Regions from separate parts of the Paenibacillus ilasis genome, predicted to be linked through region 3. Evidence: riboswitches for the same ligand, from Rfam matches in the RefSeq annotation. Region 3 holds a riboswitch; each other region holds the start of a gene.
What was found. A riboswitch is a leader RNA that binds a small molecule or an ion and turns the genes downstream of it on or off. The one in region 3 is predicted to bind cyclic di-AMP.
Positions count from the first base shown of each region.

Region 1: linked by a shared signal. The riboswitch ahead of ACETK5_RS21970 (hypothetical protein) and the one ahead of ACETK5_RS32000 (C40 family peptidase) in region 3 are both predicted to bind cyclic di-AMP.
Region 2: linked by a shared signal. The riboswitch ahead of ehuB (ectoine/hydroxyectoine ABC transporter substrate-binding protein EhuB) and the one ahead of ACETK5_RS32000 (C40 family peptidase) in region 3 are both predicted to bind cyclic di-AMP.
Region 4: linked by a shared signal. The riboswitch ahead of ACETK5_RS10265 (universal stress protein) and the one ahead of ACETK5_RS32000 (C40 family peptidase) in region 3 are both predicted to bind cyclic di-AMP.

Region 1 covers NZ_JBHDJG010000002.1:406,740-414,529, reverse strand. Annotated here, with positions in the region: gene kdpB (potassium-transporting ATPase subunit KdpB) at 1-1,123, opposite strand, end outside; gene kdpA (potassium-transporting ATPase subunit KdpA) at 1,145-2,824, opposite strand; gene ACETK5_RS21980 (potassium-transporting ATPase subunit F) at 2,855-2,923, opposite strand; gene ACETK5_RS21975 (hypothetical protein) at 3,082-3,492, opposite strand; cyclic di-AMP (ydaO/yuaA leader) riboswitch at 3,623-3,791, opposite strand; cyclic di-AMP (ydaO/yuaA leader) riboswitch at 4,336-4,509, shown strand; gene ACETK5_RS21970 (hypothetical protein) at 4,643-5,104, shown strand; gene ACETK5_RS21965 (proline dehydrogenase family protein) at 5,165-6,085, opposite strand; gene pruA (L-glutamate gamma-semialdehyde dehydrogenase) at 6,289-7,790, shown strand, end outside.
Region 2 covers NZ_JBHDJG010000005.1:158,580-166,369, forward strand. Annotated here, with positions in the region: gene ehuA (ectoine/hydroxyectoine ABC transporter ATP-binding protein EhuA) at 1-54, opposite strand, end outside; gene ehuD (ectoine/hydroxyectoine ABC transporter permease subunit EhuD) at 68-730, opposite strand; gene ehuC (ectoine/hydroxyectoine ABC transporter permease subunit EhuC) at 733-1,386, opposite strand; gene ehuB (ectoine/hydroxyectoine ABC transporter substrate-binding protein EhuB) at 1,388-2,242, opposite strand; cyclic di-AMP (ydaO/yuaA leader) riboswitch at 2,593-2,740, opposite strand; partial or broken gene ACETK5_RS32510 (hypothetical protein) at 3,409-3,636, opposite strand; gene ACETK5_RS32515 (exosporium glycoprotein BclB-related protein) at 3,635-4,141, shown strand; gene ACETK5_RS30780 (SDR family NAD(P)-dependent oxidoreductase) at 4,200-4,943, opposite strand; gene ACETK5_RS30785 (flavin reductase family protein) at 5,132-5,743, opposite strand; gene ACETK5_RS30790 (ring-cleaving dioxygenase) at 5,730-6,692, opposite strand; gene ACETK5_RS30795 (AI-2E family transporter) at 6,925-7,790, opposite strand, start outside.
Region 3 covers NZ_JBHDJG010000008.1:50,679-58,468, forward strand. Annotated here, with positions in the region: gene ACETK5_RS31975 (copper amine oxidase N-terminal domain-containing protein) at 1-159, shown strand, start outside; gene ACETK5_RS31980 (YwhD family protein) at 254-772, opposite strand; gene ACETK5_RS31985 (M1 family metallopeptidase) at 921-2,912, shown strand; gene ACETK5_RS31990 (hypothetical protein) at 2,924-3,751, shown strand; cyclic di-AMP (ydaO/yuaA leader) riboswitch at 4,100-4,239, shown strand; gene ACETK5_RS31995 (C40 family peptidase) at 4,243-4,716, shown strand; cyclic di-AMP (ydaO/yuaA leader) riboswitch at 5,109-5,248, shown strand; gene ACETK5_RS32000 (C40 family peptidase) at 5,254-5,727, shown strand; gene ACETK5_RS32005 (GNAT family N-acetyltransferase) at 5,865-6,365, shown strand; gene ACETK5_RS32010 (c-type cytochrome) at 6,527-6,883, shown strand; gene ACETK5_RS32015 (4a-hydroxytetrahydrobiopterin dehydratase) at 6,985-7,299, opposite strand; gene ACETK5_RS32020 (hypothetical protein) at 7,409-7,702, opposite strand.
Region 4 covers NZ_JBHDJG010000001.1:2,192,338-2,200,127, reverse strand. Annotated here, with positions in the region: gene ACETK5_RS10295 (hypothetical protein) at 1-25, opposite strand, end outside; gene ACETK5_RS10290 (fluoroquinolone export ABC transporter permease subunit) at 12-734, opposite strand; gene ACETK5_RS10285 (ABC transporter ATP-binding protein) at 731-1,585, opposite strand; gene ACETK5_RS10280 (TetR/AcrR family transcriptional regulator) at 1,582-2,214, opposite strand; gene ACETK5_RS10275 (cation:proton antiporter) at 2,378-3,622, shown strand; gene ACETK5_RS10270 (TrkH family potassium uptake protein) at 3,795-5,159, opposite strand; cyclic di-AMP (ydaO/yuaA leader) riboswitch at 5,335-5,483, shown strand; gene ACETK5_RS10265 (universal stress protein) at 5,591-6,274, shown strand; gene ACETK5_RS10260 (TrkH family potassium uptake protein) at 6,352-7,701, shown strand; gene ACETK5_RS10255 (glycosyltransferase) at 7,782-7,790, opposite strand, start outside.

The DNA of each region.
Region 1 (7,790 bases), on a different contig from region 3:
CCTTAAATTCGATGAATTCCGCCCCGTCCGTCATGCTTTCATCTATTTCAATGCCTTCCTTCTTCAGCAGCTCCAGCACGGAACGTCCTTCCGGCGTTTCATCCAGCAGCGAGCTCACGCCTGCCCATTGTGAAAGCGATGCTTGCGTTGCGCCGCCGACAGGAATCAACTGGCTGGCCATCCGGTTCCCGAACGTAATGGTACCCGTCTTATCCAGGATCATCGTATTGATGTCACCGGCGGCCTCCACCGCCTTGCCCGACATCGCCAGCACATTGAACTGCGTCACCCGGTCCATGCCGGCAATCCCGATCGCCGACAGCAAGCCCCCGATCGTGGTCGGGATGAGACATACCAGCAGCGAGATCAGCACCGGAACGGACAGCTCGATGCCAAGATACTTCGCGATCGGAGCGAGCGTAACAACCACGATCAGGAAGATCAGCGTTAAGACGATCAACAGCGTGTTCAGCGCAATTTCATTCGGCGTCTTCTGGCGGGAGGCTCCTTCAACAAGCGAGATCATCCGGTCGATAAACGATTCCCCCGGATCGCTCGTAATCCGGATGCGGATCGTATCACTGACAACCCGGGTCCCCCCGGTGACCGAGCTGAAATCGCCGCCGGCTTCTTTAATGACGGGGGCGGACTCCCCGGTAATCGCCGATTCGTCAACGGATGCGAGGCCCGCAATGACTTCCCCGTCCCCGGGAATCATCTCGCCCTGCGTAACGATCACGAGATCCCCTTTGCGAAGATCCGTTGACGGCACAGATTGAACCCCTCCGTTCTCCATTACTTTATGGGCCGCCATTTCCTGCTTCGACTGCTTAAGGGAATCGGCCTGCGCCTTGCCGCGTCCTTCGGCAAGCGCCTCTGCGAAGTTAGCGAACAGCAGCGTAAACAACAGGATGACGAATACGGTCAGGTTAAATCCGATACTGCCCTCGGTACCGAAATAGGACGGAAATATCGTCATCAACAGAACAACCAGAGTCCCGGCTTCCACGACAAACATGACCGGATTTCTCATCATCAGGACGGGATTCAGCTTCGTGAAGCTGTCCCTTAGCGCCTGACGTACCATCTCTTTGGACATTGCTTTTTTTCTCGTATTATTCATGGAAATAGGCCACCTTTTCTATTAACGGATCGTCAGATGTTCGGCAATCGGGCCGAGCACCAGCACAGGCAGGAAGGTCAATGCGCCGATAATCAGGACCACTGCGATAAGAATGCCGGCAAACAGCTTATTATCGGTCCGGAACGTCCCGAGCGTCTCGGGAACCCATTGCTTCCGCATCAGCGAGCCGCCCACTGCCAACAGGGCAATCATCGAAATGTAACGCCCGAATAGCATGACCAGTCCGGTTGTAACGTTCCAGAACGGCTTGTTATCCGACAGACCCTCAAATCCGGAACCGTTATTGGCCGCGGATGACGTGTATTCGTAAAGCACCTGTGAGATACCGTGAAAGCCCGCATGGGCAATGCCCGCCTGCCCCGCGTCCGTCATGAGTGCAAGTGCGGTCGGAGCCAGGATGATCAATGGATGTACCAGAATGACAATCGCAATCAGCTTCATCTCCCGGGCCTCGATTTTTCTGCCGAGAAACTCGGGGGTTCGGCCAACCATAAGACCAGCCAGGAACACCGCCAGGATCGCGTACATGAGCATGTTCATCAGGCCAACACCTTTTCCGCCAAAAACGGAATTCAGCATCATCAGGGACAGCGGCGTAATCCCGCCGAGCGGCGTGAGCGTATCATGCATGTTGTTAACCGACCCGGTCGTGGCCGCGGTTGTCACCGTCGTAAACAGGGAGGATTGGGCGATCCCGAACCGGACCTCTTTGCCCTCCATGCTGCCCTGCGAAACGTCGATGCCCAGGCGGTTCAACGCCGGATTGCCGTTGGTTTCGGCGGCATAGTTCAGCGACAGGAATCCGATAAATAAGGTCATCATTACCGAAAAAATAATCCAGCCCTGTTTGCGGCTCTTGGCGAACAAACCGAACGTATACGGGAGCGCCGCCCCAAGACTCCACATGCACAGAATTTCGATCACATTGGTCAGCGGGGACGGGTTCTCGAATGGATGCGCCGAGTTGGCTCCCATAAACCCGCCCCCATTGGTGCCCAGATGCTTGATCGATTCGAGTGCAGCCACCGGTCCTACCGCAATTTGCTGCTCGCTTCCTTCCAGCGTCGTGACGCTGAGCGTAGGCTTTAACGTCTGCGGTACCTGCAGCGCCACCAGCACCATCGCAATGATGAACGCTGCCGGGATGAATACCCGGGTGTGGGCCTTAACGAAGTCCTCAAAGAAGTTGCCGACGGTCGTGCCCTTGCTGGTTACCGCCCGGATAAAAGCAATCGCCACGCACAGCCCGGTCGCGGCGGATGTAAACATCATCATCGTAATGACGGCCATCTGGGCCATATAAGACAATCCCGACTCCCCGCTGTAATGCTGAAGATTCGTATTGGTCATAAAGCTGATGATCGTGTTGAACGACAAGGTCGGTTCCATATGACCGATGCCGTTCGGATTCAGCGGCAGCACCTTTTGCAGCCGCAGAATCAAGTACCCCGCCGCAACCAGCACGATATTCGTTAACACAAAGCTGACGGCATACCCTTTCCATGTCATCCCTTTGCGTTCTTTCAAGCCGATCAGAGCGAAAATCGGTTTCTCCACCCAGAAGAACCATCTGTCCGTTCCATTGCTTTCATTGCGAAACACCTGGTATAGATAAGTTCCCAGCGGCTTGACCAGCAGCACCAGAACGAGTATAACGATGGCAATTTGTAAAATGCCCATGACGAATGCCTTCCTCCTTCAGCCGTTTCCCTAGAATTTTTCAGGGTGAATCAGCGCATAAATCAAATAGAGAAAAATAAAAATCGTGAATATCAACATGATCATCACGGCTGATCAGCCTCCGGTTCCGAAACCACACGCCCGCACCAGGACATAAACAGCATGAGCAGTCCGTAGGTTCCTCCCAAAATAAGCAACATAACTAAATCCTGCATGAATACAACCTCCCGAAACTCGTTGTGAAATCAGCCAAACGCTTAACTGCCAATAGACGCTATGAGAAAGGCCACGTGACGATGGTTCGTATGAAGCACCACATCAGCACCCAACCCTTTGTATATCAATCGCGGATTGCTGGAATGGGTGATCACATAAATCGACTCTGCGGTCCAAGTCCGGCAAATCCGTAAATAGCGACAGCACAGATTCAAGCTGCTTTCGAACAGAAACACCTTGCTGACGGAAAACTCAGGAATGATCCAGGTTTGCTCGTCTCTTGTATCAATCAGAATAATGTGTTTGCAGCCCAGATCTCGCAACCTCTCCTGCTCAGCCCGGTTGTTGGCTATGGCCGCAAACGAAACATGTTTTTGAATCAACTGGCGGACGAATTCCTCCCCGGCCTTGTTCGGCGCGGATACCAGGATGAATTCCTGCGGTTTCTCCATCTTCTTTTCTCCTCCTAAGGTCAGAAAGAGAAGGCAACAACAAAGAAGCCCGTGGAAAGAGAAGAACTCTTCCCGCAGGCTCCTTAATAGGACACGGTGAAATACACCATGGCCCAAGTCCACGACAATCGTTGCCTCTCTCGATACGCTTACGAGGTTAGCTGACGGATTCGGGCGTGAGAGTCGCCCTACCCATAGACCGTTATCTTGTCTACAGGATTCACCCCAGAGAGATCAAGTTCATCTCCCGACTGGTTCCCCCGTTCCTTTTCCATTCAAGGACTCAGCGAAAATTAAAAACGAGTAGCATGTTATTCTATTAGCCATTGACTTGTCGTCCAGACTAGGCGAACAGCACAGCATCAGGAGGTTTACGCGGTGAGAGTCGCATCATCCTGCTGTTTCAGTGAAGGCCCATGGTGCCTTCGCTCAAGATTCAATCCATAAAGAGCCAGGCGCAGCTCTCACACTGCCTTTAGACCTTCATGGAGCGGCTGCCCGTATGCCATGGTCTTTGATGACCGTCAATTCATAGTTCGTATCATACGTCCGGCCTTGCAGGATGTAAATGTGAGCAAAAACACATGTGGCGTTATGTCGAACAGGAACGGACCAATTCCGCTCCATTATCTCCAGAATACTGCTCTATACTATGTATTTCTCTTGTTTTCTTATATTTATCGTAATCTATCGAGATACCGAGATTTTGCCATGATAATAGATGACACGACCCAATGTACACGTTTTCTTTTGCGGTTTTTATCGATTTTCGGAATGTATCCGTCCCATATGGCCATTTACTTTTAGATTCCTCCGGCGTATGATTCATCCATCTATTCGAAACATTCATTTACGCTGAGCTCCCGACAGATCGGGAGACGGGGGAACCAAAATCGCCAATGGGGCTTCTGTTGGTGAACGGGGTGAATCCGCAGGCCTGATGGTCAGGCGCTGCGGTAGGGTGCTCTCAAGCCCGAATCCGTCAGCTAACCTCGTAGGCGCGTTTTGAGAGAGAACACCACCCGAGCCTTAAGCGGAAGCGCCCACTGGAGTAGGGCCTCTAACGATAAATAGGCCTGGAGAGCGGGGTATCTCTGCTCACCAGGCCTTTTTGCCGTGCATATAACATTCCTATAAAGGAGCGTAGATCATGACGAAACTCATCGAGGCCGCACTGGCACCCGTCATCGAAACCGCATCGCCTGTAATATGTGAAGAGCCCATCCGCAACATGGAGATGTTCCGTTTCGACCAGAGCTCGGCTGAACGCTTTATCCCCTCGAGCGATCAAGGCGGTAACTGCGGTTTGTTTAAAATCAGCTGCGAAAACGCGGCCGGGTATGCCGAATATGCACTGCCAAGCACGGGAGAGTTCGCGGATCTGGTCCGCTGGGCATCCGTCTTTACAAGGCTGAGAGGCATGCCCGTGACGGAGGCCGTTCGCTATGCCCAGAAGCAGCAGCAATGGGGATCTGTACGGATGCAACTCGCCGTATCGGCCCTCACCGATCTGGAGGCCAATCTGCAACAGCACATCACCCGTGAGCGGTTAGGTAGCCTTCCGCTGGAGCGTTCCTACCTAATGAACTGCTCGGAGGCGTATTATTTCTAGGACGACAGCTAGAAAGAGCTACCGTCCTCGCTTCCATTGCAATTGGTTGTTTTCCCCCGCTCACTTGAACATATTTTTGAGCACCATCATCAGGTTAGCCGGCTTCTCTGCCAGCCGCCGGGTGAAATACGGGTACCACATCGTTCCGTAAGGCATATAACACCGGATGCGGTAGCCGTCCTGCGCAAGCGCAGCCTGATCGTTCATCCGCAGCCCGTACAGCATCTGAAACTCAAATTCCTGTTTGTCTATGCGGCTCTGCTCGGCAAACACCTTCACCCAGTCGATGATGTGGTCATCGTGCGAAGCAATCGCGACGTAGGCGCCCTGATCAAAATGCATTTTGATCAATTTCTTATAGTTGTCAATAACCTCCCGCTTCTGCTGAAAGGCAATGGTTCCAGGCTCTTTGTACGCCCCCTTCACCAACCGCAGATTAACACCGGCATGCATTAAATTCTTGACGTCCTCCTCCGTACGGAACAAGTAGGCCTGCATCACAGTCCCCACATTGGTCAGCCCCTCTTGATGGAGCCGCAGTGTCATGTCAATCGTGGCCTGGGTGTACGGGGAATCCTCCATATCCAGACGAACGAAGTTCCGGTGCTCTTTCGCCTTTTTCGCCACCAGCTTGATGTTCTCGTAAGCCATCTCGGGGTCCAGTGCCATCCCCATCTGTGTCGGTTTCAGCGATACGTTCGATTTCACTCCCCGCTTGGCAATCCCTTCCACAAGCTTCAAATACTCCTCCCGGTACCCGGCCGCTTCATCCAGCGTCGTGATACCCTCCCCCAAATGATCGAGCGTGACGAGAATGCCCTTCTCGTTCAGCCTCTCAATTTCATCCAGCGCCTCATCCAAGGTATCGCCGGCTATGAATCTGCCCGCCAATTTCCGACCGTACTTGATCGACAACCACTTCACGAATTTATTACCGGACACCGTCAGGATCACTTTACGGTAAAGCTCGGTTCCGTCCATGCGTGCGCCCCCTTTGCAAAAGGTAAACCAAAATGCACTCTATCTTAACTCATATGCAAAAATCATGACGGCATGCAGGAAGACATACATATCTAACATAGAGCTTCTCACCAGAAGATCCTAAACACCCCACCATGATGCATTCAGCAGCTGGACCATAGACCTTAAGCTTCGATTCATATCATGTTAAGGAGGGGCCTCCCATGCGCGTACCTTTTCGGAACGAACCATTTATGGATTTCAACAACGAGTGGAACAACAAGTTATACGATGCGGCGTTATCCGGAGTCGAAGCCGAGCTTGGCCAATCGTATCCCTTGGTTATCGGCGGTACCAAAATCTATACGGAGCGTACCGCACAATCGGTCAATCCGTCTCGGAAACGTCAGGTCATCGGCATTGTATCCCAAGCCGATACCGAGCTTGCCGAACAAGCTATTCAGACGGCAGCGCGTACCTTTGAGACGTGGAAGCACACCGAGCCGAGCGAACGGGCACGATATCTGTATAAGGCAGCTGCGATCATGCGGCGGCGCAAGCTCGAGTTCTCCGCGCTGATGACGCTGGAAGCCGGCAAAACGCGTGCCGAGGCGGACGCGGATACGGCCGAAGCGATCGATTTCATGGAATTCTATGCACGCGAAATGCAGCGTCTAAGCGCGCCCCAGCCGTTGACGGTTCACGAGGAGGAAGAGAATCATCTCTATTACATCCCGCTTGGCGTCGGCATCGTCATTCCGCCGTGGAATTTTCCGCTCGCGATTATGGCAGGCATGACCACAGCAGCCATCGTCTCGGGTAACACCGTTGTGCTGAAGCCAGCGAGCACCACGCCGGTCATCGCCGCCAAATTCGTGGAGCTGCTGGAAGAAGTCAGCCTGCCTCCGGGCGTCGTCAACTTCCTGCCGGGACCGGGCCAGGAAGTGGGCGATTATCTGGTGGATCATCCGCTGACCAGGTTCATCAGCTTTACGGGATCCCGCGACGTCGGACTGCGGATTCAGGAACGCGCGGCCAAAACGCAGCCGGGGCAGCGATGGATCAAGCGCGTCATCGCCGAAATGGGCGGAAAAGACGCCATTATCGTAGACAGTGAGGCGGATCTGGATCTCGCGGCGGATGCGATCACCGCTTCGGCATTCGGCTTCTCCGGCCAGAAATGCTCCGCCTGCTCCAGAGCCATCGTGCATAAGGACGTCTATGATGCCGTACTGCAGAAGGTCATCGAACGCTCCAAGAAGCTGGTGATCGGTTGTCCGACTCACGCCGAGATTCAGGTAGGGCCCGTCATCGACGATAAGGCCTATCGTAAAATTCTGGACTATATCGAAATCGGGAAAGGTGAAGGCACGCTGGTACTCGGCGGTTTGCCTGGCGATCCGGAGGGGTATTTCATACAGCCGACAATCTTCGCGGACGTGGCCAGCACCGCCCGTATTTCCCAAGAGGAGATCTTCGGCCCGGTGGTGGCCTTCACGAAGGCCGCCTCCTTCGACGAAGCGATCCAATTCGCCAACAATACTGACTACGGGCTGACTGGCGCGGTGATCTCGAACAACCGCGAGCACCTGGAGCAGGCGCGCCGCGATTTCCACGTCGGCAACCTATATTTGAACCGGAAATGCACCGGCGCCTTGGTGGGCACCCACCCGTTCGGCGGCTTCAATATGTCCGGGACCGATTCCAAAGCCGGCGGGCGCGATTA
Region 2 (7,790 bases), on a different contig from region 3:
CTGCTGCGGCTCCTTCGGCGCTTCCGCTTGCTCATCGATCACAACGGCATTCAATAGACTCCCCTCCTTATTTTCCACGCTGCAGATTCATACGCTTTTCCAGCCTTTGCACAAGCAAAGAGGCGATATAACTGATGATCAGGAACAGAATCCCGACCAGCGTATACGGCTCAAATGCGCGGAACGACTGCGACACGATATTTTTGGCCGTCAGCATCATCTCCACCAGCGTTATGGCGCATAGAATCGGCGTTTCTTTAAACATGACAATCAAATAATTGCCCAGTACCGGAATGATCGGCGGTACGGCTTGCGGCAGGATAATACTCCGCCAGGTTTGGGCTTTCGTGTAATTCAGTGCTGTGGCAGCCTCCCATTGTCCCTTCGGCACTCCCTCGATTCCGGAACGGTACACCTCGGAAAGATATGTGCTGTAATGCAGCCCGAGACCGATCACCCCGGCATAGAAAGCCGGAATGGAAATTCCCGTGAGGAGCGGCAGACTGTAATACAGGAAGAAGACCTGAACCAGCAGCGGTGTATTGCGAATAAATTCGATGATTCCTTTGGTTAGGAGCGACAACACCTTAAATCGGCTCCGTGTCGCAAAGGCAAGCAGCAATCCGATGATCAAAGCCACCGCGAAAGCGCAGAGCGTCACCCATACCGTCATCTTTAACGCATTCAAGAGCTGCGGCAGGATATCCCACACATAGTTCCAGTCCCACATGGCTATAACCTCCCCGCTGTCCATTTACGCTCCAGCAGTCGAACCGCCAGCGAGACGAGCGTAGCAATGACAAAATACATGAGGAGCAGCAGCACCAGAATCTCGGTCGTCCAGGAGATGTAATTGTTGCGGAGCACCATCGCCTGATACGTCAAATCCGCCATCGTGATGAAATAAACCAGTGAGGTGGATTTGATGAGTTCCACAAGCTGATTTCCGAAAGGGGGAAGCATTCGCAGGGACGCTTGAGGCAATATCACATTCCACAGCCTTTGCCAAGGCTTCAGATTAAGCGCTAAGGCGGCTTCCCACTGTCCTTTCGGAACGGCCAGCACGGCGCTTCGAACGATTTCCGAGCCGTATGCGCCGAAGTTCAGCCCGATCGCGAGGATCGCCGCCAGCATTTTCGGAAGCTCGATGCCGATGAACGGAAGGGCAAAATACAACCAGAACAGCTGCACCAGCAAGGAGGTTCCCCGAAAGACTTCCACGTACACGGCTGTCAACGTCCGGACGATCCACAGCTTCGACAGCCGGCATAATCCGGCTGCAAAGGACATCACGATAGCCAGTATGGCTGAAAAAAACGCGACGATAATCGTGATCTCTGCTCCTTTAAGCAGCGTAGGGAGAAAATCGATCCAAGAATTCGGCATGCTATTCCCCGCAAAGCGCGGCGGCCGTCATCTCACCCGGAAGCTCTTCTTCCGTGAACCCGAACTCTTGCAAAATTTCGAGCAACTCGCCAGACTCCTTCATTTTTTGCAGCTCCGCATTGTAAGCCTCCTGGAACTCGGTATCCGCTTGGCGAAAAGCCGTAGCGCCGTAACCGCGAACGCTCTCTCCGTCGATGACCGGCTGCTCGAAATCAGCCACGCGTTCGATGCTGTCGTCGTTAGCCGAATCCAGCATCGCCTGCAGGGACGGCCCCGTCATCGTAATCGCCTGCACCCGGTCTGCCTGGAGAGCGCTGATGGCCGAGGCCTGGTCAGGGACCTGTACGATCCGGTCCGTGGGAATACCAGACTTCTCCATATAGCCGATTTCGACCGCGCCGGTCATGACGGCTACCTTGGCCTGGTCATTCTTGGCAATGTCCTCATAGCTTCCGAGTTCCATCGGGTTCCCTTGCTTCACCGCAATGGCTTCCCCGATGCTGTACTCCGGATCGGCAAACAATACGGCAGAGCAGCGGTCCGGATTAATGAACATGCCTGCGGTAATGAGATCAAACCGCTCAGCCTGCAGTCCGGCAACCAGTGAACCGAATTCCGTAAGCTCTCCCCTCATTTCCTTGATCCCAAGCCGTTCCAGAATAACTCGGGCAATCTCAACCGCTTCTCCCGTCAGCTCCCCGTTGGCCTCTTTATAGGCATAAGGCTTCTCATTCGCAAAACCCACGGTGATATATCCCTGCTCTATGGCGCGATCCAGCGTACTCCCTTTGTCGCCGCAAGCCGCAAGCGATACCACCAAAATCAATGACAACATCAGTACAACGACTTTCTTCAAAACTTTTCCACAACCTTTCGTTATGACTTTGCAATTCTTAAAAAATGGCATGATGAAATAATCCTTGTTAATTTATATGTTAACTTGGATATAAAGACATTCAGATACCTTGCACGGGTCGGGGCTTCAGGGAAGATGATTCATCCATCTCCGTGCACGCTTTAACCCAATGCCGTCTGACCGATTCAATTGGTTCAACATTTGCCGACCTTGCCCCTCCTCTTTAGCAGAATACAAAAAGACCACCAAACAGGGGATCTAGACATAGCTCCGCCAGCAGGGGGTCAAAAAATAGAGAAAGGCCCCTATAGAGAATAAAGGGCCTTTGTTATGAAACATCCATTATGTATAAAAGACCCATCCACTGCTGACGAGGTTAGCTGACGGACTCGGGTAAGATGGTACCCTACACTCGTGATTCCAAGTGACTCGCCCCTGGTGAAACTGGTTCCCCCGCTTTCCGGAAAATGTATGCCGGAAACTAAGCGTGTGTTCATGATAAAGGGAAGTTCAGGAAAAGTCAAACCCCTTTAACCGCTTTTTTTGGAAATTTAGAGGCGGAAATGCCATTCTTCCAGGGTATATTACACACCGGAAAAATGCCTCATTCAAGCCTGTCCCCTTACCATTCAGGGGGGTTATTCCAGGCTTATTTTTCGCTATATAGCAGGCGTTTGACATGCCTCCCTTACTCGTTCATGTGATGGATAGTTTATGCCATGAATTAAACCCGGATTGTGAAAGCTTCCCCCATTACATGTAAGGCCTAATTTTTTTTTTGAAACGCTGCGTAATAAGCCTATGAACATCGTATGGAAATTTGAAATTCATCCTATGGTTTTTGCTATTCGTCAATAGATGAATGCCTTAAGGGCTAGCGTACATTCTGGAAATTATAGGTGGATATCTATCATTTGTACGCTATTAACCCATGCCGTACCGAGAGCACTTGCGTAGTATAAAACAAATCTAAAGGAGGTGCTTCATTTGGAACGTTCTTCTAGAAAGAGAAAATTATTGTGTGCTCTTAAAAAGATAGAGAAAGAAGTCATTCATGCGAAGAAAAAGAAATGCCCGTCTCATGGTCATGGTGGCCATAAAGATCATGTATGTGTTGTTAAAAAGCGCCGATGCCCAAGAGCTATCCGCGGACCTGTAGGTCCTCAAGGGCCTATCGGACCGGTTGGACCGGTTGGACCAGCTGGACCTATCGGGCCTGCCGGACCTGCCGGACCGACAACGGGTATTGCTGGACCAGCTGGACCTGCTGGACCTGCCGGACCGGCGGGACCTGTCGGGCCTGTCGGGCCTGTCGGACCTGCTGGAGCCGTCGGACCTGCTGGAGCTACTGGGGCTACTGGGGCTACTGGAGCAGCTGCCGGAGGAGCCATCATCCCATTCGCATCTGGTCTGCCACTTGCTCTGACTACTGTTTTGGGCGGATTGGTAGGTACAGTCGGTCTGGTCGGCTTTGGTATTTCCGGCCCTACCGTTACCCTCGCTGGTGGAACGATCGACCTTACGGGAGCAGCAGGTACTGCACTTGACTTCGCATTTAACACGCCACGAGCTGGTACCATCACTGCACTGTCTGCTACCTTTAGCACTACTTTGGCGCTTACCCTGACAGGAACCACGGTTACAATCACAGCCCAACTGTACAGTGCACCGGCTACGAGCAATACTTTCGCACCGATACCAGGCGCTCTTGTTACGTTGGCTCCGCCGCTCACAGGCATTGTAGGTCCCGGAACGGTAAGCAATGGCTTCGTAGAAGGCCTGGCCATTCCGGTGGCAGCCAATACCCGCTTGTTAATGGTATTCTCGGCAACAGCTGCTGGCGTAACTCTTGTCACTGCAGTCGCAGGTTACGGCAGCGCTGGTGTCAGCATTATATAAGTTTCGTCTTTCCTCCTGCAAACAAAGCCCCGATTGTTATATCGGGGCTTTGCTTCAATTATACGGCCGTATACCCGCCATCCACCAGCAAACTCGTGCCTGTAATGAAGGATGCATCTTCGCTGGCGAGGAACAACACGGCTTTGGCTACTTCTTCCGGCTGCCCCAAGCGGCCCATCGGATGAAGGCCGACCAGATGCTGCGTGATCGCTTCCGTTCTTCCCTTAATAAGCGGCGTATCGATATATCCCGGACATACGGCGTTGACCCGAATCCCTTTAGGAGCATAATCCGCGCTCATCGACTGGGTTAACAGCTTAACGCCTCCCTTAGCGGAAGCATAGGCGGTAACCCCCGCTTTTCCGACATGGCTATGGATCGAGCCGCAGTTTACGATCGCCCCTCCGGTTCCTTGGGATAGCATTTGCTGGATTACATATTTATCACACAGGAACACCCCTGTAAGATTAATATCAATCGTTCTTTGCCAGTTGTCCATCGACAACTGATCGGCAGGCGCATCATGAGCAATGCCTGCATTGGCGAACAATACATCAACACGGCCAAAATGCTCAACCGTCTGCTTCACCATATTCGTAACTTCCTGTTCTTGGGTTACATCCGTCTTAACGAACAGCGTCTCAAAGCCTGCTCCTCTTAATTCATCGGAAACGGCCTGTCCGCGGTCCGAATAATCCGCGATAACAACCTTGGCCCCCTCTTCTACAAAAAGCCTTACCGCTGCTTCACCGATCCCGCTGGCGCCTCCCGTCACAATGACAACCTTGGATTCAAACTTCATATGTCGATCACTCCTATATTGTGAATTCATCATATCGGCCCCACATTCATGTAGAATTTGCATATTCCAGGCAGGATATTCCACAAGTCCCGTTTCTTTCATGGACCAACGCGCTATCGAATAGCGGTACATGAACGCTTACAGCTTGATATTCGCTGCGTCCTAACCCTTATCCATCCCATCCGCTGTTATACGGGCCGCTCGACCGTAAACATCTCTCCCAGTGAAGAATAGATGTTTCCCGCCATACGGCTTACAGGCTTCAACTTGGCAGCGTCAATCCGGCCTTGCTCGTAAAGCTCCTCTGCAACATGGAAGCGGACTACGCGGGCAATCAGGAGATCGGCAGCAGGAAGCTGATCCGCGCCATTCAAAGTGACGGCCTGCTCCAACACACATTCCATGCGAATCTTGCATTCCAGAACGCCGGGAACTTTAACGACCTCGCTAACGACCGGGGTTAAATGGGTTCGGTCAAGCTCACTCTCATGCGGGGGCAGGTTCGCCGCCGTTTCGTTCACGGCTTCTACGGTGTCTTCGTCCACGATATGGATGACAAGCTCGCCGCTTTGCATGGCATTTCTCGCTGTATCCTTAGCCGTACCGTTCTTCCGCTGAACGGAGACGGACAGCAGAGGGGGATTGCTCGACAGAATGGAAAAATAGCTGAACGGCGCCGCATTCAGCACGCCATCCTCCGATAATGTCGTAACAAAGGCAATCGGCCGCGGAACAACGCTCCCGATCAGCAGCTTGTATATGTCCCGTTCGCTTTGGGTATTCGGGTCAATGGATATCACTTGAGTTGCCCCTCTCCTGTATTTTGACTTGTATAGGCTCCAGACCTTCCTCAATACGGGCTCGCTCCGGTTCAAACCAGGCAGGAAGCTTTAATTGTTCCCCGAGTGAGTCCAGATCTTCATCCACCGTAAATCCGGGCGGATCCGTTGCGATCTCAAACAAGATCCCCCCTCGTTCCCTGAAATATAACGCTTTGAAATAGTTCCGGTTCCTAATATCCGTAGGGTGAAAACCATGCTGCTTCACCCATTCGTGCCATTTGCCGTGCTCACCATCATCTTGGGCCCGCCAAGCGATATGATGGGTCGTTCCGGCACCTCCAGCGCCCAACGGGATGTCCCGCATCGGTAAATCAATCACGTTGCCGAAGGGCCCCGCAGACTGAAAACGTGCATAGTTAACGTCCTCTCCCATGAAGGTCAGCCCCATTACCTGCTCCAATGCTTTCTTCGTTTCCTTCCATTTGTTACTGAACAGGACCGCACCACCAAATCCCTTAATCGCTGTTTCCGGCGTCACATCGTCTACAGACCAGCTGCTCTTCGGTCCGTTTTCCCGCTCGACCAGCTCCAGAGAAAGTCCATCGCGATCGGAGAACTGAAGATAGTGTTCATTAAATCGGTATGCTTTCATGACAGGGACGCCGAAGCTCCGTAATCGCTGTTCCCAATACGGCAGGGCACCTGCAGGGACAACAAATGTTGTATACCCAACCTGCCCTCCTCCACGTCTCCCTCTTCGCGAGGCAGAAGACGGAAAGAAGGTAATAATGGTCCCCGGGTGCCCCTCCTCATCCCCGAAATACAAATGGTAAACCTCGGGCGCATCGTAATTCACCGTCTTCTTCACCATTCTGAGCCCCAGTACCCCCGTATAAAAATCAACATTTCTCTGCGTGTCCTGCGCATAAGCGGTAATATGATGAATGCCTGCCGTATGTAATGCCATATCCATCGCTCCCCATCGTTTCGTGTCCAGCCCAATATTTCCAAACTTGATTCCGTTCGTATAATTCAATCACACAATCTTTATATTTAATATCTTTAATTTAAGATTATATATTTTTCATATCATTGTCAAGCGCCCCTTCATACCTCGGGCATACAAAAAGCCGCCAAGAACGATTCCACGCTCTTAGGCGACTTCAGCAGCTAGCTTCGGCCACATATTTATCCCGATTCTATGCTTTTTGCCATTTTTCTTTAAAGAACAGCTGATACACTCTCGTTACGATAATCTTAATGATCATGTAAATCGGTACCACCAGCAGAATCCCTATAATTCCGCCAAGATCCTGTCCCACCAAAACCAAGATAATGATCGTAATGGGGTGGATTGCCAGCTGTTTGCCAAAAATATACGGACCAATCAGGTTATCCTGAATCTGTTGGGCGGCCAGGATGACAACAAGCGACCAGATCGCCGTCCCCGGGGACTGGATGAACCCGATGATCACAATCGGGATCGAGGATAGAATGGCTCCGATAAACGGTATGAAATTTGCAATGACCGCGACAACCGTCAGCAGCAGCGCATAAGGCAAACCAATAATCAGGAAGCCGATATACATCAAGACGCCCAGCGCCAGGTTGATGAGGACCCGACCCACGATAAACCCTTTGAGTGCATTATTGATTTCATCCAGCACCGAAGCTCCGACTTCCTTGAATCGGTTAGGCAAAAAGCTGACAATCATCTCCCCGAACTTCCCGCCTTCCTTCAGCATGTAGTACAGCATGATCGGGAACGTAAATAAAACGATGGCAAAATTCGAAACAAACGAAAACAGGTTCATAATATAATTCGTCAAAAACGTAAAGCCCTGGTTCAAATAATCGGTTAGCTGTGTAAGCGGATTGGCGTTCTCCGGAAATATATCCTTGAAGAAGCCGTTATTCTCCCATTCCTGAAGCTGCTCGCCAAGCTTAGCAAACAATGCGGGGGCATTCTGTACAAGTGCCACGATCTGGTCCCGCAGGGATGGCCATACGCCAATAATAAAACCTGTAAGTATGCCTGCAAACACGACATATAGGAGCAGGATGG
Region 3 (7,790 bases):
GAAACCATCAAGGTCATTGAGGAAATGCCGCCGAACGAGGTGGGCTTCATTGGTGACGGTCTTACGTATATCGGATATGCCGGCGGCAAGCTGACGCTCCAATACAAAAATCCGTTTCTCGATCAAAAAGAAAAACTGACCTACGCTCTTCCATTCTAACCATACGCAATTACAAAAAGACCGGCAGGATTCGATCACGAATCCAACCGGTCTTTTCACTTGCGCATCTAGAACAATGCTTTCATTTATTGTATTATTCCTCGGTTCGAAGGGCTTCCTTAATTTCCTCTGGGGATGCATTCCACCATTCCTCGTTACGCGAAATCAGCAGCTCACGCAGCGCTCTCTTCTCCACGTCGCCAAGCCCATCCAGAATAATCTTGCGCTTCATCGCCGCATCCATTTTATTCACATGATCGGCGAGGATCTTCCAGCCGCGGCGGGCCTCGTGGTCAATCCACATTTCACAGGCGGTCATGCCTGCATAATGCTGTCCCTCCGCGGTACGATCTACAGCTACCCACACGATCCACACCTGGCGTCCGTTGGGTACTTCATCCCGGTTCATGCTGAAACGGATGCCCTTCTCCACCTTACTCTTGGCGTGCATGGCTCCAATGTCCACTCGGGCTTCGCCATTGTCGATAATGACGGGCGACAAACTGTTCAGATCGATGGAGCCTGATCCAAACCCCTTATGTTTACTCTTGCTATTAATAATATTCAAAGCAATCGGTTTCTTCGCACCCTGCTTCTGCTCTTCATTCTCCACTGCTGCCGACCTCCTATATCAGAGCCGATTCATACGTATCAGCTGCTAAATTGATAACCCATGTCCCAATAATTTTATTTTAACTAATAATCCCCCAAAAGCAAACATATACATGCACTAGATGCTTGTCAACGGGAGGTTGTTCGATATGGTCCCACCACGTGCCAAAGTCTTTCTATCATCCCTGCTTGCCATAGGTTTGCTTGCAGGATCGATGCCGATATTTCTGAATCCAGGGTCCTCAGCGTCTGCTCTTGCCCCAAATGCGGGCAAGCCCTCCGCCTCTGCCGTGGAGAAGGCCCCGCTCTCACCGCCTAAGGTGCAGCCTAATATTCCCGCTCCGGCCTTAAGCGACCGGCTGGTGGAATATCATATGGATGTTCGGTACGAGCCTGAGGAGAACAAGCTTAAGGGCAAACAGACACTCACTTGGACTCATCCAGGCAAAAAAAGCGTAAACGAGCTGTACTTTCATCTGTATCCCAATGCATTTGCTTCCAATGACACGACCTTTATGAAGGAATCGGGCGGCAGGCTTCGTTCCGATCCCATGCCAGACGACGGATACGGCTCCATGGCCATTACCAGCGTGAAAACAACCGAAGGACTGGCCCTGACCCATCGCCTTCAATTTGTTCAACCGGATGACGGCAACATCAAGGATCACAGCCTTGCCAAGCTCCGGCTGCCTAAACCCATCAAGAGCGGGGAGAGTGTTACCATTCACTTGGAGTTCGAGGTCGAACTTCCCAAAATATTTGCTCGCATGGGAACCACCGAGAATTTTATTATGGCCGGCCAATGGTTTCCTAAACTTTCGGTCTATGAACCCGCTGGTCTTCGCGGAAGAACAGAGGAAGGCTGGAATCTTCATCAATACCATGGCAACTCCGAATTCTATTCGAACTTCGGCATCTACAGCGTTCGCATCCGAGTGCCCGAAAATTACATTGTCGCGGCGACCGGATTCCCTACCAAGCCTGCCCAAAAATCAAACGGGGAAAAAATTTATCAATTCTATGCGGATGATGTGCATGATTTTGCCTGGTCGGCATCGCCAAACTTTGTCACGGCAGAAGAAGCATTCTCCGCACCAGGCGTACCGGGGGTCCGCATCAAGCTGTATCTCGATCCGGCCCATAAAGACTTAAAGGAGCGTTACTTTGATGCCGCCAAGTCGGCACTCGCTTCGTTTGGAAAATGGTACGGAACCTATCCGTATTCCACGTTGTCCATCGTCGTTCCGCCGGAATCGGGCAACGGGGCAGGCGGCATGGAATACCCGACGCTGGTCACGGCCTTCGGTGCCAAAAACGATTCGCCGGGATATGAGCTGGAGCGGACCGTCATTCATGAGATCGCCCATCAATATTTTTACGGAATGATCGCAAGTAATGAATTTGAGGAAGCGTGGCTGGACGAGGCCTTTGCAACCTATGCTGAAGAACGAGTGATGGAAAAAGAATACGGTATTACCTCCAATACGGCAGCTCAGGGAGCATCCATTACTTCCCCTGCACCGCTGAAGATGGAATCCTGGAAATACAGCTCCCACGAAAACTACGCACTGAATGTTTACACGAGGGGCAAGCTGGTGCTGCAAGGCATCGAACGGCAGGTCGGTCCGCAGATGATGGAGAAGATTCTTCATACGTATGCCCAGAAATACCGGTTCAAGCATCCGACCACGTCCGACTTCCAGAAAGTTGTAGAGCAAGTAAGCAAAACGTCCTGGCAGCCGTATTTTGACCAATATGTATATGGAAGCCAGATGGCGGATGTCGCCATCGACGTGATCAAAACCAAAAATAAAGGCACGGCGGAACATCCTCGTTATGAGTCTACGGTCAAGATTACGAGCAAGGACGGGGATATAACCAATGTGCCGATCGTGTTCGCCTTTGAGGATGGCAAAACGGTGGAGCGGACCTGGAGCGGCAAGGACGGCAAAGTTACTTACACCCTGGAGTACAGCACTCCGCTCGCCTGGGCCATGGTTGATCCCAAATACTCCATCGTCCTGGAGAACAAACACATCAATAACTATATGAAGGCAGGAATGGATCCGAAGGTGGTTACACGCTGGAATCTCAGTATTACCAAGCTTGTGGAGACGCTGTTCGGCAGCCTGTCATGGTGAGGGGGGAGCACATGAAAAGTTACGCAGGCCAAGGGTGGACCAGTGTTAAAGACCAGCTATACGTCTCGATTCTGCTCTTCTTATACCGTTTGCTGTGGGGATACTGCCTGTACCGACTCGTAAAATCGGCAGTCGTTCCCCTTCTGATGCGATATCCGGATTCTGCCCCTAACGAGCTCAGCCGTCTGTTATTCTTCTATGAGGGCGAGATGAGCCTAACCCTGAGCAGCACGGTCCACACCTACGGATGGCTTCTGGCCGGTTTGCTCCTGATCCGGATGGTTCTCACCCCGCTCATTCGGGCCGGCATCTTCTACAACCTTCACCAGGAAGCCAAGGGCGAGCGTGGTTTATTCTTCTTCACTGGCATGCGCAAACTGTGGAAACCTGTAACGCTATTCTATCTGATTGAGCTTATTCTCACCTTTGTGCCCGGTTACTGGCTTCTGCCCAAAATTCTTCCGATTCTGCTAAATGGGATTCAGGAGCCTGTTCTGCCCCTTCATGCACTGCCGTATGCCGTTGGCTGGTTCTTGTACGCCTATCTAATCCGCCTGTTATTGCTCTATATGCAGTTCGGGCGCACGGGAGACTTTGGTATGATCAGCTCTCTCCATGCGCTCTTCCGCCGCTTGGGCACGGCAGTGCTGTTATCCATCACCATCGGCGGATCCGCCTGTGTCATTCTGTTGCTCCTGAGCTCGGCTTCGCTCTTCTGGGCCGGGTTGATCGGCTTAATTATTCAGCAGGCCTCTTATTTTCTGAATGGACTTTTCCAAATTTGGGTAATTTCCGCTCAATATCATTTGTGGAGAGATTCCTCCTCATCGCATCCTTAATCGTTACAATTCGTTACCCTGAAATGATGAAACATGCTCGCGAATAAGCTGTAATCCGAAGTGACACGTTTCTATCCGGGTCTTGATTTTACAAAGAATAAGAGTTCATTTATCCTCTATATTACAAATTTCTGAGCGCCAAATTACAAAAAAACCTGTTTCCCCAAGATGGGGACAGGTTTTTTTGTTTAAAAATGATCTTTCCTCGTTTGCCAAATTGTTAATACTCTGCTAAAATAACGAATATGTTAGTAACAACTTTGTCATCTTTACTGTAACTTTTTGTTGGAACGATGTAAATTCGTTATCTATGTTGGAACGTCAGACGTCAATGAATGGGTTCATCAACATTTTAAGGAGCCGAATTCCCATAACGATATGGGAAGCGGGGGATCCGTTTTGGGTGAATTGATCTCGCAAGAGAGGGATCATAGGGGACCTTCAACCGAACCCTTAAGCTAACCTCGCAGGCAATGGAAGGAGCTTTTGTTTTGAAAAAGAAGTTAACGGCTGTTTCTCTAGGCCTCGCACTCGCACTCACATTAGGGACCGGAAGCGCTTTCGCCGATTCCAAATTAAATACTGCAATCAAACCAGCCATTGGTGTCTCTTATAAAACAGGCGGAACCACAACGAATGGTTTTGACTGCTCCGGATTCACCAGCTATGTTTACAAGAAGCTTGGCCTTAGCCTGCCGCGTACATCTGCAGCTCAATACAAAGTAGGTACGGCAGTATCCAAGAGCAACCTGAAAGCTGGCGATCTCGTGTTCTTCAACACATCCGGTAGAGGTGTATCTCATGTGGGTATATATGTTGGGAGCGGCAAATTCGCTCATTCCTCATCTTCGCGTGGTGTCATTATCAGTCCGCTAAGCCAGAGCTATTATGCCAACCGATATGTAGGCGCTAAGAGAATTATGAGTCAAAATACGTACAAATCTGTAGCTGTGAACTACAATTAATGTTGGAACTTTATTGATTTACTCTTACAAGAAAGCCCTGGGCTTATGAGATTGTGCCGATCTCATCCAGCGGCTTTTTTCTTTTGTTTATTCTGTCTATACCTTTATAACGTTCAGGACAACGGAAAAGTTCCCGCTTTTCGAAAAAAAATGAAATTTATTCTACAAGTTCACTTCACTTCGCCATGTCTTCACATCTTCTACCCTTTATATACCCTTCTCTCCCTTCATTAAACACCCATTTTGGAAAAATATTGATTTTATCCGATGCTTCGACGGCTAATGCTATTGAAAAATAGCGAAATTCACCAAGAAATAATTGCCAATCTCGCTTGCTGTCTGATAGAATGGACGCAGTAACAACTTTGTCATTAATGTAAGTGCTTTAATCATAGATTGCTATGCCGAATTCCCGGCCGAACGGGAAGCGGGGGAACCAACCCACGGGTGAATTGATCTTGCCGTCAAGAGATCATAGGGAACCTTCAACCGAACCCTCAAGCTAACCTCGCAGGCAACGAAAAGGAGCTTTCCATGCTGAAGAAAACATTATCGACAGCAGCCCTGAGTATCACGCTGTTGTTCACTTTGGGCGTTGGCAGCGTGTTTGCGGATCGTGCGCTGGATCACGAAATCGATAAGGTGCTAGGTACAAAATACAGCTACGGCGGCACGACCACGAGCGGATTTGACTGTTCCGGCTTCACCATGTATGTATATGCTAAACTCGGTCTGAAGCTACCGCATCAATCCGGCTCTCAATTCGACATGGGGACAAGTGTATCCCGTAAGGAGCTGCGCGCTGGCGATTTAGTGTTTTTCAACACATCGGGCCAGGGCATCTCCCACGTCGGCATTTATGTCGGCGATGACAAATTTGCCCATGCCTCCTCCAACCGCGGCGTGGTAATTAACCGCCTTTCAGAGGAGTACTATGATCAGCGATACGTGGGTGCGAAGCGTATTATGAGCAATGATAAGTATGAAGAGTCAACCGGTGAAACATCCTAAGTTATAGAGGCTAATCATCCTATACATACTGCTTGCCCGTTAAAGGAGCCCTTACCTCTCTTTGACGGGCTTTTTGATGTGACTTGAATATTCGTAAAATGGTTATTATTCATGCATACGATAGGAGGATTTCGCAAATGGATGCAACACCGATTTCATTTCACACTGTAATCATGCGTGAAGAGCACGCGGAAGAAATATGCGCCTGGACCTATCCTCCTCCCTATAATATCTATGGCTTTCTTCCCTGGGAGCAGATGAAAGGGCTTGAGGTGGAGTTTGGCGATCCGGACATTCGCCAGAGGCAGTACATCTCGATTCTGGATGAATGGGAGGCCCTTTGGGGGTTTGCCCAACTGTTTCCGATGCATGAGGTTACACGAATCGGACTTGGCATGCGGCCTGATTGGTGCGGGCGTGGAATGGGTAAACGGTTTATGCAGACGATTGTCCGGGAAGCCAGGCGGAGGCGCCCTGCCGACGAAATTGACCTGGAGGTGTTGACCTGGAATGAGCGTGCGATTCGCGCTTATCAAAGGGCGGGCTTTCACATCACCGATACGTACGAGCGGCTTACGCCAACGGGTAACGCCCTTTTCCATTGTATGGTGTATGAGCCCCCGGCAAATGAGGAATAGTAATCTTTGTCTATATGAAAAAGCACAATTTTGTGTACTTTTTATGAAGCCACGCCGTATAGTTGCTTTTTTTGTCACAACTGGCTATGCTGTCTATGGATGTTGGTTTATAATGGAGACAAGTGCAAAAGTGCAGTATACATAGAAGGGACGATATGACGATGCAAAAATGGATCATGAGCGGATTGTTCTTCGTCGCATGTGCGTTGGCTATTGCGCTGATGTTTACGCTCCCAGGTAAGGAACAGGTAGCTCAGGAAGAGAAGCCGACCATGCCGGAAGTGACTCTCGATGCTGCCGCAGCGGAAGCTACACTGAAAGCAAGCTGCATTAGCTGTCACGGCGACCAACTTCAAGGCGGCGCTGGACCGGCTTTGAATCAAGTGGGCGGACACATGGATGCGGACGCGATCTTCAACGTTGTAACCAAAGGTCGTAAGGGAATGCCTTCCTTTAAAGATCAACTTAAGCCTGAAGAAATCGCAAACATCGCGCTGTACCTTGCTGAGAAAAAATAAATCAGCTTATACGCAAAACACGCCTGCACCTGGAGTTCTTCCTGGGGCAAGCGTGTTTTTACATATTCGGGACCTCCAAGGGGACTTACCGTCTTCCCCTTCTATTGTCCCGACTTGCCGTCCTTCGAACGACTCTTCTCATAGGCTTCGTTAAACTGCTGCGCTTCCTTAATATCCACAGCCGTAATGCCACCGTCGTCCCAAGAAGTGAGACGAAGTGTAACGACTTTATAATCTATGGTGATGTAGGGGTGATGTCCGAAAGCTTCCGAAATAGCTGCCACTTCATCAACAAAAGCAATTCCCTTCATGAAGGAGGAGAAGGTATACTTCCGTACGATCCATCTCCCTTGTTCAAATTCCCAACCCTCAAGCTTTTCCAGATGAGCCTCTACTTCTTGCTGCGTATAAAGCATCTTTTATCTTCCTCCCCGAAAAAAACCTATCTTAAAGCCGACTGACACGTAATATGGGCTATCTGTCATCTATTCTATTCTGCCCTGTATCCGTTGATAACTGGAGTGATTACACAAGGGCCACAAAAGCCAACTCTTCTTCACCGATCAAAATATGTATTCGATGGTTCGTCTGATCATGCATGACCACGCCGCTGCCAACGTTAATCACCGGCTCTGTGCCCAGCGCATAAAACAAATCCTCTGCCAGCGCCTCATGAACCTCATTTTGCTCGGCTACACCCAGATTGCCCCAATCCTCAGCTTCCATTTCAAAGAAGACATAGCTGTCGGAAATTCGCCCGACCGCCTCGGTTAGTTCTGCCAGAATTTCGCCATAATCCCTTCCGTGCTTAACGCCCATCTTAATCACTCCTTTCCTTGCCGTACTTAGCTTCGTTTCCCTTCCTTCCATTATACCGGAAATTACAACTAAAAAAAAAAGCCCGACC
Region 4 (7,790 bases), on a different contig from region 3:
TAATAAGGGCTTTATATCTCTCCATTCATGCCCCCTTCCTCGCCTACCCGCATCAGCACATGTCGGGTGTAGGAGCGTTGTGCCCAGATGTAAGCCGCAAAGTTCCAAATCAATAGGATACATACAGAATATAGAACACTGCCAAATGATAAGCCGCCAATAGGAGACATGAGTAACCGGAGTGTTCCTTCGGTCGGAAGGACGAGAAACAGGTCAGCATGCCACAATTGAAGGAAACCGAACAATGGAAGGGTGAATGGCATTGCGTAGACTTGCACCATCAATATAAAACCGTTAATCGCCCGCTGGCGCGCCGCCACCCCAATTGACAGCAAGGTCATGAAGGTTGATGTTAAGACAATACCGGCAGAAAAAGCAAACGGATTTTCCGGTATACTGCCGGTCGCCATATGAATGACCCAGCCTGCCGTAAGGGATAACACCGACAGAGAAGCCGCCTTTGCCAGCAAATATTCCCAAATGTGAACCGGCGATACAAACAGCGGATCGTGGACGCCTTGGTCCCTCTCCAGCAGGACCATACCGCCTGCCATGATAAGTCCCAAGGCGGCGGGATCGCTGAAGGTCAGCACAATCGCTGTTGTCTCCTGGTAAGCCTCGGGTACGAATCGGAGCAGAATCCAATAACAGGTACAGACGAATACATAAACCCAATAGAAACCATGACGCCACTGGAAACGGAGATCGAAAACAAATAAGCTTAGGCCTTTCATACAAGCTGCCTCCCCGTAACCTCAATAAAAATTTGTTCGAGCGATGCCTCTTGCGAATGAATGGTTTCGAGAGGGGAATCCTGAATGAGCTGAAGAAATTGGTTATTCTTACCGATGCCATCGAGAGAAAATATGGCCTCCATTAAATCGCCATCCCTGCTGTATTCGACTCGGACCTCTTTTCGTCCCTTACGAAGTTTCAGCTCTCTGGGTGAATCGATCAATTTAATTTCGCCGTCGACGATAAATGCTACCCGATCGCAAAGCTCTTCGGCCGCTTGCATATTATGCGTGGTGATAAGAACCGTCTTACCGGCAGCCTTTTTGGCAAGTATCAATTCCTTCATTCGCTGGGCATTGACCGGGTCTAATCCGGAAGTAGGTTCATCCAGAAATAGTATTTCTGGGTCATCCAATAACGCCCGACAGAAATTCAACCTCATCTTCATACCCTTGGATAGCTGGGAAACCTTCATATTTGCGGCATTCGTCAGATCCACTTGTTCCAACAGTTTCATTGGATCCTCAGTCTCCCCTCTGTAAAGGGAACGAAAGAGCCTTAAGTTTTCGTGAACCGAAAATTTACTATAGAAGTTCGGGAATTCAAAAGCTACTCCGATTCGCTCGTAATAATCGGGACCGGTGTCCCTGATTTCGCTACCCATGACTTTTATACTTCCTTGATATCCTTTCAGAACGCCGATCAGCAGTTTTTGCGTTGTACTTTTACCAGCGCCGGACGGGCCGAGGAATCCAAAGATTTCTCCAGGCGAAATGACAAAATCAAGCCCCTGCAGGGTCGGCTCTTTTCGATTGGGATACGTGTAATGAAGCCCTCTTACTTCGATCACGACGCCCCATCTCCCTTCGCCGCTTTAGACACTGCAAGCATACCGGCAGATAATAACTCAACTAACAATTCGACCGTTGATGTAAATTGCTCCTCTCCAATCTCTTTTTTGTGCAGCGTAAGCAGCGCTAATGATCTGATCATGCTCACGATGGATTCGGGTGCCGTACTCGGTAAAATGCCAGCCTTCTGCCAAGCCGTAATCACAGGCATGAGCGCATCTTGATCCTCCGTAAAGTTACGCTCCAGCAGGGCTTTCGGCAATTTCCTGAACAACAGCTCCATCTCCCCGCGATCCATCATCTGCCGAAGCAGCGGGCTCTCATCCATCATCCTTAGTGAATACAAGAGAAACCCTTTAATGCTTCCCTTGCTGCAGACCTCTTCAGGAGGGAATAAGTCCAGAACGGCATTGCGGATTCGCTGCTCCTCCTCCAGAATCAATTCATAATAGATCTCCTCTTTTGATCCGAAAAACATGTAAAACGAGCCTTGGGCAATGCCTGCGCCCTTCGTGAGATCTTCAACGCTGGTTTTGCGGAGGCCCGCCGTTTCAAAATGATGGCGTGCCTCAGTCAGCAGTTTCTGGCGGATCCACTTGCGTTCTTCATCAGAAAATTTTTTGGGCATGCTGCAGTTTCACATCCTTAATTGTGAAGTTCGTGATTCTGTGAATAATTTTATTTTATATTCACAAAATACTCCTTCTACTCCCGAGTGTCAATATATTTGGTGTTACGGTGTCTTTCGGTTACAATAAATGGAGATTTTATCCTTTGACGAGGGGTGCATTATGCATCATTTTAACGAGGTTTTCGTCCAATTGCTGATTTTGCTTGCGATATCGATGGGTGTGATCGCATTAGCTAAAAAAATGAATCAGCCATACTCCATTGCTCTTGTTATCGTAGGCCTGCTGCTTGGAATGCTCCATGTACCGGTACTGGATGAAGCTGAATCATTCATCACCCAATCGAGTGTGTTTCAAGCGATCATTATTTCTTTGTTCCTGCCAATCCTTCTCGGCGACGCCACGTTAAAGCTTCCGTTCTCGCATCTTCGTGAACAAGGCAAGCCGGTGCTTGCCCTCGCTTTTGGCGGGACGCTGCTTTCGTTCCTTCTGATTGCTCTTGCAATGTATGGGCTTATGGGATTGCCTCTAATTGTTGCATTTACCTTTGCGGCTTTGATGAGCGCCACAGATCCGATCAGTGTCATTTCCATCTTCAAATCTTTAGGCGTACCAAAGAAAATTGTGACCATCATCGAAGGGGAATCACTGTTTAATGACGGAATTGCCGTTGTGTTATTCCAGATCTCCACCGTCTATCTACTTACGTATATGGAAATGGGATGGGCGGGATTAGGCAGCGGCCTACTGCTCTTTCTAAAGTTTGGTGTGGGCGGTATCGCGGTTGGAGGCGTGCTGGGGTATCTGTTCTCGCAGCTCATTCGCTTCTATGACGATTATCCGCTGGAGATTGCTTTCTCTATGCTCCTGTTCTTCGGGAGTTACTTTATTGCCGAGCATTTCCACGTCTCCGGCGTAATTGCCGTCGTTGTGGGCGGCTTAATTTTCGGCAGTTACGGAGCGCGCATCGGGATGTCGGATACAACCAAGATGAACATTAATTCGTTCTGGGACGTTATCACGTTAATCGCGAATTCATTGATTTTCCTTATGATCGGTCTCGAAATCAAGCATATTAATTTCGCGGACAAATGGGCGTTAATCGGGGCTGCCGTTCTTATTGTTCTAATCGGAAGAACATTGGCCGTCTACGCGAGTCTGTATTTCCTGAAATCCTTCCCTTCTTCATGGAAAGTGGTTTTGAATTGGGGCGGGTTAAAGGGCAGCTTATCGATCGCACTTGCCTTAAGCTTGCCTACATCCTTCGACGGTCGCGACGATATACTCGTGCTCACCTTTAGCGTCGTCCTTTTCTCACTTCTCGTTCAGGGGTTAACCATCAAGCCTTTGGTTAAGAAGTTTGGATTAGCCGGCCCCATCAAGGAAAAAGACGGGGCGGATATTTAAGAACCCTCCGAGTAAGCAAAAAAGAACACGGAACGAGTAGAACACGGAACGAGTATAAGGTTCAGCCTAGGAGTTCTAATTAGACAACTCCAGCTGAATCTTATTTTTTCGTATTCCGAATTGCGGCTTTGTTCCCCTTCAATATATGTACACGCTAAACTCCAAATCCTTCTTAGCCAATAAGCACTTTCTCTTCAGGCAACCGGTATTTTTGATTGACAACTCTTTGCGACAGCGCAAAGGCGAGTGTTAAGGGGCCGAGTCTGCCGATGTACATGGTCAAAATGATGACTCCCTTGCCAAAGGGAGACAGCTCAGGCGTCAATCCCATTGATAGACCCACCGTGCCGAAAGCAGAGGTCACTTCGAACAGAACTTCCATAAAATCCTTTTGCAAACTATGTTCGCTTATGGTTAACAAGAAAGTAGCAAAAATCACAACGCCTACAGAAATCACCATGACGGCGATGGACCGAAGGATAATCGATTGGGGGATGCGCCGATTTAATAACTGCACGTCCTGCTTCCCCTTAATAATGCTAACCAATGTGAATAAAAGAACGGCGAAAGTATTGGTTTTGATCCCGCCTCCGGTGGATCCAGAGGAAGCCCCGATAAACATGAGAAAAATCATAAAAAATTGAGAAGTCGTCATCATCGCGGCGATATCAATCGTATTAAACCCGGCGGTACGAGTCACCACGCCTTGAAAATAAGCCGCCCATATTCGCTCTCCCCAGGTCAAGGAGCCGAATGTACGGGAGTTGAACAACTCAATAATGAAAATAACGATAAAGCCGGCTAAACAAAGAAATGCTGAAGTCGACAAAACGATTCTTGAATGAAGGGACAGCTTATTCCACCTTCTGTGCTTCCATACATCCAGTACAACAGTAAATCCTAGTCCGCCAATGATAAAAAGCAGGGTGATGACGATGTTGACTAACGGGTCCCCCACATACCGGCTTAGACTATCCGACCAAAGGCTGAAGCCAGCGTTATTAAAAGAAGAGATGGAGTGGAATACGCCGTAATAAATAGCTTGTCCCCAGCCCAGTTCCTCTTCCCAACGAATGATTAACAAGGCTGCTCCAGCGATCTCGATAATGAGGGCAATCAGAAAAATGCCTAGAGACAGCCTCACAACGCCTTGCGTTGATAATGCGTTAGTGGATTCTTGGAGGAGCAGTCGATTTTTCAGTCCGATTTTCTTTCCTAGCACAACGGCGATCAAAACGCCGAAGGTCATGAAACCAAGCCCGCCGACTTGAATCAGGCACATGATGATGATTTGTCCAAAAAGGGAGAAGTCGGTTCCTGTATCGACCACGGCCAATCCCGTTACGCATACGGCAGATGTTGAAGTGAACAGAGCGTTTAACCAACCGATCCCTTCACCTGATGAAGACGATATCGGTAAGGCCAACAAGATCGCGCCGATGACAATCGGCATGGCGAAACCAAGGAGGATCAGACGTGAAGATGATAAGTTGAACTGTTTGAATGATTTTAGCGACTCTGATTTGCCTCTAGCCATCATATTTTCCCCTTTCAATTCCGACAGACCATGAAACCCCGCGGGCTTCTTTGCGTAGTATATACCATAATAAAGCATAGGTTCTACTTCAATCCAATGATATGGTATTGTTTACTCATCACTAACTGTTTACTTTTAGCATGTTTTAACCTAATATTTATTACGATAAATTTCATACGCACTGATGCTTAATCCTCTATGAGGAACGGGGGAACCAACAAAGCTACTAAGCTTTAGGGGTGAATTCTTTCTGATCAAGAAGGAACGGGAACTCTCAATCCCGAATCCGACAGCTAACCTCGTCAGCGTCTTGGGAGAGAACACTCTTACTACTTTGACTTGTCCATGATCCGTACAGCCAAGGCCTGGAAGCAGATTTGTCTCTGCATCCAGGCCTTTTTTGTTAAAACTGTTTTGCAGAAAAGAAAGGAATGAGTTCACTGCTGAATAACGAAAAAATACTGGTCTGCGTGTATTACGGTCCAAACGGAGAACGTCTTATTCGCCGAGGTGGCGAATTAGCCAGACTTCTTCAGTGTCCCCTGTTTGTGTTAAGCGTTATACCCTTACGTGAAGATGAGCTTGATCAGGCACAAGAAAGATATATGGCCGAGTGGAAAATGAAATGCGACGAATATGGGGCAACCTTTATCGTCAAAACGAATGAAGATCGCAAGGCTTCAGAAATCATAGCCGAAACCGCCAAAAACCATCATATTACCCAACTCATCATCGGACAATCCGGCCAAACTAGGTGGCAAGAAATAACGCGTGGCTCGTTTATCAACGAACTCCTAAATCAGATAGGCGAAACGGATTTGCACATTGTAGCAGTTCAAAGAATGGATGATCAAATGGCAGACACACATGAACGAGGAATTCGAGTCACCGTGTTTAGAGATGGTTCTCAGTATATGCTCGAGAATAAGGAATCCGGGGGCGATCCTATAGCCGAAGGTCTCTTTTTCAAAGAATTAAATACCGATTTTGACACCGGCTTGCTGAAAATAAAAACAGGTCGAGAGGTCCAGTATTTGAAAATAAGTCACGGAAAAGTGGTAGACTCGTCTTTTTTCCAAAACAGAGAAATGTATGAGAAACACAGCGATCAATAAAGGATGGAGTGGAACTTGTGCGTAAACCATACATGAATTCGAACAACCGAAATACACAACATTCCGCTCCTGGCAAAATGGAGTTTTTCATCAACAAGCTAAAAAAAAATATGAGTCCCCCTCAGCTCATCATGCTCGTTTTTTTCACATTGATATTAATCGGGACCGCACTGCTTGCGCTTCCCCACTCATCCTCCACCGGAAGGTCGGTTGGTCTGCTGGATGCTTTATTTACAGCCACCTCGGCAATATGCGTAAACGGACTGGTTGTCTTGGATACCGGTAGTGTTTTTTCGACTTTTGGACAAGTCATTATTATGATGTTGATCCAAATTGGCGGGCTCGGCTTTATGACCTTTGGCGTCATGGTCGCCATTGTTCTGGGGAAGAGAATTGGGTTGAAGCAACGACTCATTATACAGCAAACCACGCATTCGACCTCGGCACAAGGTTTGGTTAAATTGTCAATGTATATGGTGCTCATTGCATTCGCGTTTGAAGCATTAGCTACGATTGTCCTGACGCTCCGCTGGCAACAGGACTTCGGGTGGGGACAGGCAGCTTATTACGCCCTTTTCCATTCCGTTTCGGCATTCAACAATGCCGGATTCGCCCTGTGGTCTGACAGCCTTTCCCCCTTTGTCGGCGATCCGATCGTCAATATTACGATTGTCTTGTTATTCATCATTGGAGGTCTCGGCTATATCGTCATTGTGGATGTATTCCAAAAACGTTCATGGAAGAAGCTTTCGCTTCACTCCAAGGTTGTCTTAGTTGGGACAGGAACGCTGTCCCTGCTCGGTTTTCTATTTATATACTTTTTAGAGAGCTGGAATCCGTCAACCTTTGGCCAATTGAGCGAAAGCGAACAAGTGCTGGCTGCTTTTTTCCAAGGCATAACGCCTCGAAGCTCGGGGTTTAACACGATTGACATCGGCAGTATGCTGGCGGCTTCTCAGTTTTTCATTATTATTTTGATGTTCATCGGTGCTGCTTCCGGAGGAACAGGCGGCGGTATTAAGATCAATACGCTTGTTGTACTCATACTAGCAACGATCCAAACCTTTCGCGGGGGTGGTCAAATCCATGCCTTCAAGCGCAAAATAGCTGGAGAAACCGTCATGCGCGCCCTGGCCGTTGTCATGAGTTCTTTGGTGGTCGTGCTGGGAGTTTCCCTGTTGCTGACCATCTCTGAAGGAATGCTCGAAGAACATTTCTTGGAAGTGTTGTTTGAAGCAACCTCAGCATTTAGCACCACTGGATTGTCGATGGGATTGACAAGTGAATTGTCCCCCGTGGGGAAAATGATTGTGACAATAACCATGTTTGCCGGTCGTCTGGGTCCCTTAACACTCGCTTATGCGTTGGCTCAAAAAAAGCGCACCTCCAAAATTGGTTACGCGGAAGATCATATCTTGATTGGGTAGTTCAGGCTTCTCAATCAAGAATTTTCTTGTCCTCCAACATCTCATCTTTTAGTAGACATATCCTTGCAAAGGGGATTCACTCAAAAGTG